DNA from 3 places in the Streptomyces sp. NPDC096311 genome. Region 3 is predicted to be linked to each of the others. Evidence: riboswitches for the same ligand, from Rfam matches in the RefSeq annotation. Region 3 holds a riboswitch; each other region holds the start of a gene.

The links. Region 3 has a riboswitch for cobalamin ahead of ACIRA5_RS21330 (cobalamin biosynthesis protein). Riboswitches for the same ligand answer to the same signal wherever they lie in the genome.
Region 1: another riboswitch for cobalamin. It lies ahead of ACIRA5_RS38935 (CbtB-domain containing protein); the one in region 3 lies ahead of ACIRA5_RS21330 (cobalamin biosynthesis protein).
Region 2: another riboswitch for cobalamin. It lies ahead of ACIRA5_RS19935 (ABC transporter substrate-binding protein); the one in region 3 lies ahead of ACIRA5_RS21330 (cobalamin biosynthesis protein).

Annotation. Positions count from the first base shown of each region.
Region 1 covers NZ_JBIWFN010000019.1:153,704-155,958, reverse strand. Annotated here, with positions in the region: gene ACIRA5_RS38940 (MFS transporter) at 1-959, shown strand, start outside; cobalamin riboswitch at 1,080-1,228, shown strand; gene ACIRA5_RS38935 (CbtB-domain containing protein) at 1,263-1,484, shown strand; gene ACIRA5_RS38930 (CbtA family protein) at 1,508-2,255, shown strand, end outside.
Region 2 covers NZ_JBIWFN010000007.1:241,711-243,965, reverse strand. Annotated here, with positions in the region: gene ACIRA5_RS19940 (FecCD family ABC transporter permease) at 1-141, opposite strand, end outside; gene ACIRA5_RS19935 (ABC transporter substrate-binding protein) at 153-1,187, opposite strand; cobalamin riboswitch at 1,225-1,408, opposite strand; gene ACIRA5_RS19930 (cytochrome P450) at 1,488-2,255, shown strand, end outside.
Region 3 covers NZ_JBIWFN010000008.1:67,791-70,045, reverse strand. Annotated here, with positions in the region: gene ACIRA5_RS21335 (cobyric acid synthase) at 1-81, opposite strand, end outside; gene ACIRA5_RS21330 (cobalamin biosynthesis protein) at 78-1,034, opposite strand; cobalamin riboswitch at 1,134-1,276, opposite strand; gene ACIRA5_RS21325 (hypothetical protein) at 1,388-1,612, opposite strand; gene ACIRA5_RS21320 (anion permease) at 1,625-2,255, opposite strand, start outside.

The sequences.
Region 1 (2,255 bases), on a different contig from region 3:
CCGTGATCGGTGTCGCCACCGTCTTCTATGAAGTCGCCTACCAGTCCACGCTGCCCAGGCTCCTGCCGCTGAACTCCATCGCCGCGGCCAACGGCCTGCACCAGGCGACGTATTCGGTCAGCACCCTCGCCGGTCCCGCCGCGGCTGGCTTCCTCGTCGGCCAGTTGGGGGTGTCACCGACCCTGACGGTGGCCGCCGCGTGCGCCGCCGGTGCCGCCGTGAGCGGTCTGCTGCTGCGGGGTGTCAAGGCCCCCGAACAGCCACGTGAGTCGGCGCTGAAGGCGATCGGCTCCGGGCTCCGCTACACGTGGTCCCTGCGGCCGATCAGGGACCTGTGTGTTCAGGCCGGCCTGTCGAACCTGCACGAGAAGGCCTTCCTGACCGTCTTCCTGGTGTTCGCCGTCCGTGATCTCGACATGAGCGGCACCGTCGTGGGCGTGATCACCGGCATCGGCAGTGTGGGGGCCCTGATCGGCTCGCTCTGCGCCACCCGGCTCACCAGGCGGTGGGCCGTCGGCGGTGTGCTGGCCCTGGGTGCGGTGCTGGCCGCGGTCGGTCTGCTGCTCGTACCCGCCGTCAGCCGGGCCGGCGGGTACGTCGCCGTGCTCGCGTCGGTCGCCATGATGGTGAACGGCTTCGGTGTCGCACTGTTCAACGTGTTCGCCGTCAGCCTGCGACAGGCCATTCCGCCGGAGCACCAGATCGGCGCGGTGACCGCGAGCTACCGCCTTGTCGCCCTGGGAACGCTGCCCCTGGGAGCCCTCGTCGGGGGTGCCCTGGCCGACGCCCTGTCACCCGGCACGGCCCTGTGGGCCGTCGGGATCTCCTACCTCGTCGTCTCCTTCTGGCTCACGTTCTCCCCTCTCCGCGGGGCTCGCACGCTGGAGGAGGCACAGAAGCTCGGTCGTACGACGGACACGCCCGAGTCCCAGGACGCGGACCGGTCCCCTTCGGTCTGAGAGCGGGGCCGGGGAGCGAACTCACCTGGGTTCCGCCCCCGCTGACCCGCTGTTCACTCGGGATCGGCCACCTGGTGCGAGAGGAAGATCACGCCAGGTGGCGCGGTCTTGGCCCCGCACCCGACACGCGGTACGGTCGGTGCGATATCGATGACGGCAAGACGGAAGCCGGTGGGAAACCGGCACGGTCGCGCCACTGTGAACGAGAGGCTCCAGCCCGCTGGGACCCCTCGTGAGTCAGACCCGTAGCCGTCGTCCAGTGCACCACCGAGATGGGACGCGAACTCCCGAGGAGGTCCTGCCATGGCGCAGACCGTCGCCCAGCCGACAACCACCACCCCCGTCGTTCCCGCGAAGCTGCCGCTCAAGGTGATTGCTCCGTGGGCGGTCTTCTTCGGCATCCTGATGCTCGTCCTGCTGTACTTCGTCGGTGCCGAACAGGGCGCCACCTCCGTCGTCTCCGGCTCGGACGTCCACGAGTGGGTGCACGACGCCCGCCACCTTCTCGGCTTCCCCTGCCACTGACCGAGGGGACCCGCAGCACTGCCATGAACTCCGCAACGGTAAGAAATCTGCTCGTGCGGGGCATGCTGGCCGGCCTCGGTGCCGGCCTGCTCGCCCTGATTGCCGCCTACTTCCTCGGTGAGCCGAACGTCGACAGCGCGATCAGCTTCGAGGAAGCCCACTCCCACGAGCACGAGATGGAGATCGTCTCCCGCTCCCTGCAGTCCACCGCCGGTCTCGCCACCGGCGTCCTGGTCTACGGCGTCGCCTTCGGCGGTATCGCCGCGCTCGCCTTCGCCTTCGCGCTCGGCCGCGTCGGCCGCTTCAGCCCGCGGGCGACCGCACTGCTGCTGTCCGGCTGCGCGTTGCTGGCCGTGTACGTCGTGCCGTTCCTGAAGTATCCGGCCAACCCGCCGTCGGTCGGCAACCCCGACACCATCGGCAAGCGGACCACCCTGTACTTCCTGATGATGGTGCTCAGCGTGCTCCTCGCGATCGCCGCCACCATCCTGGGCAAGCGGCTGGCACCCAGGATCGGCACCTGGTACGCCACCGTTGGCGCGGTGGCCGCTTTCGCCGTCGTGATCGGTCTGGCGTACGCGTTCCTGCCGGTCATCAACGAGGTGCCGAAGGACTTCCCGGCCACCCTGCTGTGGCGGTTCCGTCTCTCCGCACTGGCCATCCAGACCGTCCTGTGGGGCGGATTCGGCCTGGTCTTCGGCGAGTTGGCCGAGCGGTTGCTGAATCCCGAGCCGGTGAAGGCCGCCGCGAGCGGACGGGTCGTTGTTCCCA
Region 2 (2,255 bases), on a different contig from region 3:
GGTCCGGCCACCGAGGTGGGAGGCCACCGCGGACCAGACCTCCCCGACGCCTATGTCCGCGGGGCCGATGGTGATGGCCACCGCCACGGACGCGACGAGCACGGCGAGCCCGGCCGCCGCACGCATCACGGTGGAGGTCATGGCGGCGGTGGTCACCCGGCGAGCCCGTACTCGCGCAGCGCCGCGGCCACCTTCTCGACACCTTCGACCGTGCGGATGGTCGGATTCATCGCCTGCCCGCTGAGCTGCACGTACCGCTTGTTCTTCACCGCGTCCATGCTCTTGGTGGCCGGATTGGTCTCCAGGAACTCGATCTTCTTCGCGGCGGTCTCGGCGGTCTGCGACCTGCGGGTGAGGTCACCGATGACCAGGACGTCGGGGTCGCGGTCGGCGACGGTCTCCCAGTTGATCTGGGGCCATTCCTGCTTGGTGTCGGCGAAGACGTTCTTCGCGCCGAGGGTGTGGGTGATGATGCCGGGGGCGCCGCAGCAGCCCGCCATGTACGGGGCTTCCTGGTTGGCGAACCAGTAGAGGACCGTGGTGCCGGACGCGTCGATCCCGTCAGTGGCCTTCGCCACCCGTGCCTTCAGGTCCGCGACGAGTGTGGCGCCGCGCTCCTCGACGCCGAAGACCGCGGCCAGGTCGCGTACTTCGCCGTAGACCGCCTCCATGGTCAGCGGCCCGGTGCGCACGCCATCGCCGTCACCGCTGTTGTCCTTGCCCTCGCAGTCGGCGGGCGAGAGGTACGTGGGCACACCCAGCTCCTCGAACTTCTCGCGCGGAGCCACACCGCCCTTGGCCAGTGTGGAGGCGAAGGAGGCGGCGACGAAGTCGGGTTCGGCGTCGAGGACCTTCTCGAAGGAGGGGGCGTCGTCCGCGAGCCGCGGCACCTTCCCGTTGGCCTTCTCCAGGCCCTTCATGACCGGGTCGGTCCAGGTGGCGGTGCCCACCATGCGGTCGGCGAGGCCGAGGGACAGCATGATCTCCGTGCTGCCCTGGTTCAGGGACACGGCCCGCTTCGGCGCGGAGGCGATCGTGACCTTCCGGCCGCAGTTGTCGAGCGACACCGCACCGGTGGATTTCGGGGACTCGTCTCCGTCGGCGGACGAGCCGCTGCCACAAGCGGTCAGCAACAGGGCTCCGGAAAGGAGCAGGGCACAGCGGCGGGCTGGGGGCGCAACGGGCACGGGACATCCTCTGGCGTCGAGGGCCCAGGCGCGGGGCCCGTTCGTACGGTCCGCCAGCAGGTCTTCGGACTCGGGATCGGCCGGACGAGGCGCCTTCCCGGACTCCGGTCACGTATGACCGCCGTCCAGTGGCTTCGTGTTGCCCCGCCCGTCACCCTTACCGCTGCGCGTCAGCTCCGGATTCGCACCGGATTCCCTTGACTGGCCTCGGCAAATTATCACGCCCCCGTCAGCCGCGGCTTCAGCACGATTGTTAGCCTTGGCTGTGATCCAATTCCCTGTGCCCGGCCAAGGCTTGCGATGAGCGCCGTCGGCTCCTTCCCGCTCGGTGCCGCGACCACGCTCGCCGAACTCGCCGCGGATCCGCATCCGCGCCTGGCGCGACTCCGTGCCTACGAGCCCGTTTCCTGGCTGCCCGAGCTGGACGGCTGGCTGGTGACCCGCCGTGATCTCGCGCTGAACGTGATGCGGGACGCCGCGACCTTCACCGTCGACGACCCCCGGTTCTCCACCGCACAGGTCGTCGGCCCGAGCATGCTGTCCCTGGACGGTGACGAGCACGCCCGCCACCGGGAGCCCTTCACCGCTCCCTTCCGCCCCAGGGAAGTACGCGAGGGCTTCGCCTCGTTCATCGAGCGGGAGACCGACCGGCTCATCACCGCGCTGCAACCGGCGGGCGCCGTCGAACTGCGGCGTGCCTTCGCCGGCCCGCTCGCCGTCGCCGTCGTGACCGAGGCGCTCGGGCTGGTCGGCACCAGCGCGGACACGGTGCTCTCCTGGTACGACTCCATCGTGCGGTCGGTCTCGGACATCACCGCGGGACACGCGGCGGCACCCGCGGGCGCCGAGGCGTACGCGCGGCTGAGGTCCGCCGTCGAAGCCACCGTCGCCGACCGGGGCGCGGCGTCGGTCCTCGGCTCGGCCGCGGAGCGGCTGGCGCTGCCCGAAGTGGCGTCCAACGCCGCGGTGCTGATGTTCGGCGGGATAGAGACCACCGAGGCGATGATCACCAACGCGCTGCTGCACCTGCTGCGACACCCCGGCCAACTTGCCCTCGTCCGTGACGAC
Region 3 (2,255 bases):
CAGCCATCGGCAGATCCCGGCGGTCACGACACTCTTGCCCGCGTCGGAGGTGGTCCCGGCGACGAGCAGCCCGCCGCTCATGACGTACGCCCCTTCCTGAGAAGCCTCTGTACGAGCAGCCGCCCGCCGGCGCTCACGCCGAGGGTGAGCCAGCCGACACGGCGTGACAGCCGTACGGCCCGCTCGATGTCGTCGACGTGCACGGCGCGCCCGGCGCCGTTGAGTTCGGGCCGGTGCTCGACGCGCCCGCCGTAGGAGAGGGTGCCGCCCAGGCGCACCCCGAGCGCCCCCGCGAACGACGCCTCCACGGGCCCGGCGTTGGGGCTCGGATGCTTGACAGCGTCGGCGCGCCAGGCCCGCAGGGCCCCTCGTGGACTGTCACCCGCGAGGGCGGCGAGCACGGCGGTGAGACGAGCCCCCGGCCACCCGGCGACGTCGTCGAGCCGAGCCGAGGCCCACCCGTACCGCCGGTACCTGGGCGACCTGTGACCGACCATGGCGTCAAGGGTGTTGACGGCCCGAAAGCCCACGAGCCCCGGGACTCCGGCCACGGCGCCCCACACCAGGGCGCCCACCACGGCGTCGGAGGTGTTCTCGGCGACGGACTCCACGACGGCGCGCGCGATGCCGTCGGCGCCGAGGGCCTGGGGATCCCGCCCGCACAGATGCGGCAGCCGCTCCCTGGCGATCTCGATCTCCCCGTCCGCGAGGGCGTCACCGATCGCCCGGGCCTCCCGCCCGAGTGTGGTGCCCCCGACGACGGCCCAGGTGGCGGCGGCCGTCAGCGCGAGGGACGCGGCACGTGAGGGGCGTACGGCACGGGAAGCGACGGCGGCGAGTCCGGCGGCACCTCCCACGCATACGGCGGTGTGCAGCGCGCCCCACCCGCGGTGGTCCCGCCACAGCACCCGCTCCACGGCTGCCGCGCTCCGCCCGAAAGCGGCGACCGGATGCCCCCGGCGAGGATCGCCGAGCAGCAGATCACCGAGGAGGCCGGCGGCGGCGCCGTACGCGAAGACGCGATCGGCACGCACGGGGTCAGCCGACCGTCAGGTCGGGTGGAACCGTCGCTCGGGGGGCACTTGGGCAGCCGCGCATGGCGTTATGTCCTCACTCAGGGTGTCCGCGCCCTGGTTCGACGAGACCGGCGGGGAGAGTTCCTGGCTCCCGGGGAGTTCCTTCCCCGGTCACAGTGGCGGGACCGCGCCGGATTCACACCGGCTTCCTCTTCTGTCGCCGTACTTGGCTCCGGCAGTCCACCACGGGTTGGAAGACCCGTCAACTTGCTGTTGACCTGCGCGGGGAGAGTGTGCGAAGGCCCACATACAGGTGGGGTGCGGGACGGTGATCCGTCCCGCACCCCACGCGAAGTGGCGCCCGTTTTGGGTTACTTGCCGACGATCAGGAAGATGCCGTACGCCACCGCCGCGGCGCACGCCGCGAAGCAGACGTACGCGCCGGTGACCGCGAGGGCCGCGGAGCCGCCCTGGGCGGACGCGGACTCGCGCTTGGAGAGTCCGACGATGCCGAGGGTGAAGAGGCCGACGAGGCCGACGGTGGTCACGAGGCTGACTCCGAAGACGGAGCCGAGGGCTGCCCAGTCGATGTGCATGCTGTTCTGTCCTTACACCGTGGCCGGGCGGGTGGGCTCCGCGTCCGGGGACGGGATGGTGGTCTTCAGGTCGCCGGACAGGCCGGCGGTGACGGGGCCCGCGGGCGGCGGGGTGACGGCGGCGACCGCGGCGGTGACGACGCCCGCGGGCTCGGTGTGGACGTCGTTGACGTTGTCGACGGTGACCGGCTGGCGGCGGGAGAGCTTCCAGATGGTGCCGGCGCCGGCGACGAGCAGCGCGCCGGTGAGGACGATGCCCCAGGTGCCCTGCTTGGTGAGGAACTCGGCGCAGGCACCGGCCAGTCCGGCGGCCGGCAGGGTCAGGCCCCAGGCGACGAACATCCGGGTCGCGGTCGACCAGCGGACCACGCCGCCCTTGCGGCCGAGGCCCGAGCCCATCACGGCGCCGGAGCAGACCTGGGTGGTGGAGAGGGAGAAGCCGATGTGGGAGGAGGCCAGGATGGCCGTCGCGGCGCTGGTCTGGGCGGCGAAGCCCTGCGGCGGCGCGAGGTCCGTGAGGCCCTTGCCCAGGGTGCGGATGATGCGCCAGCCGCCCAGGTAGGTGCCGAGCGCGATGGCCGTACCGGCCGAGACGATGACCCACAGCGGGGGGTTCGAGCCCGGGGCGATGACGCCGCCGGTG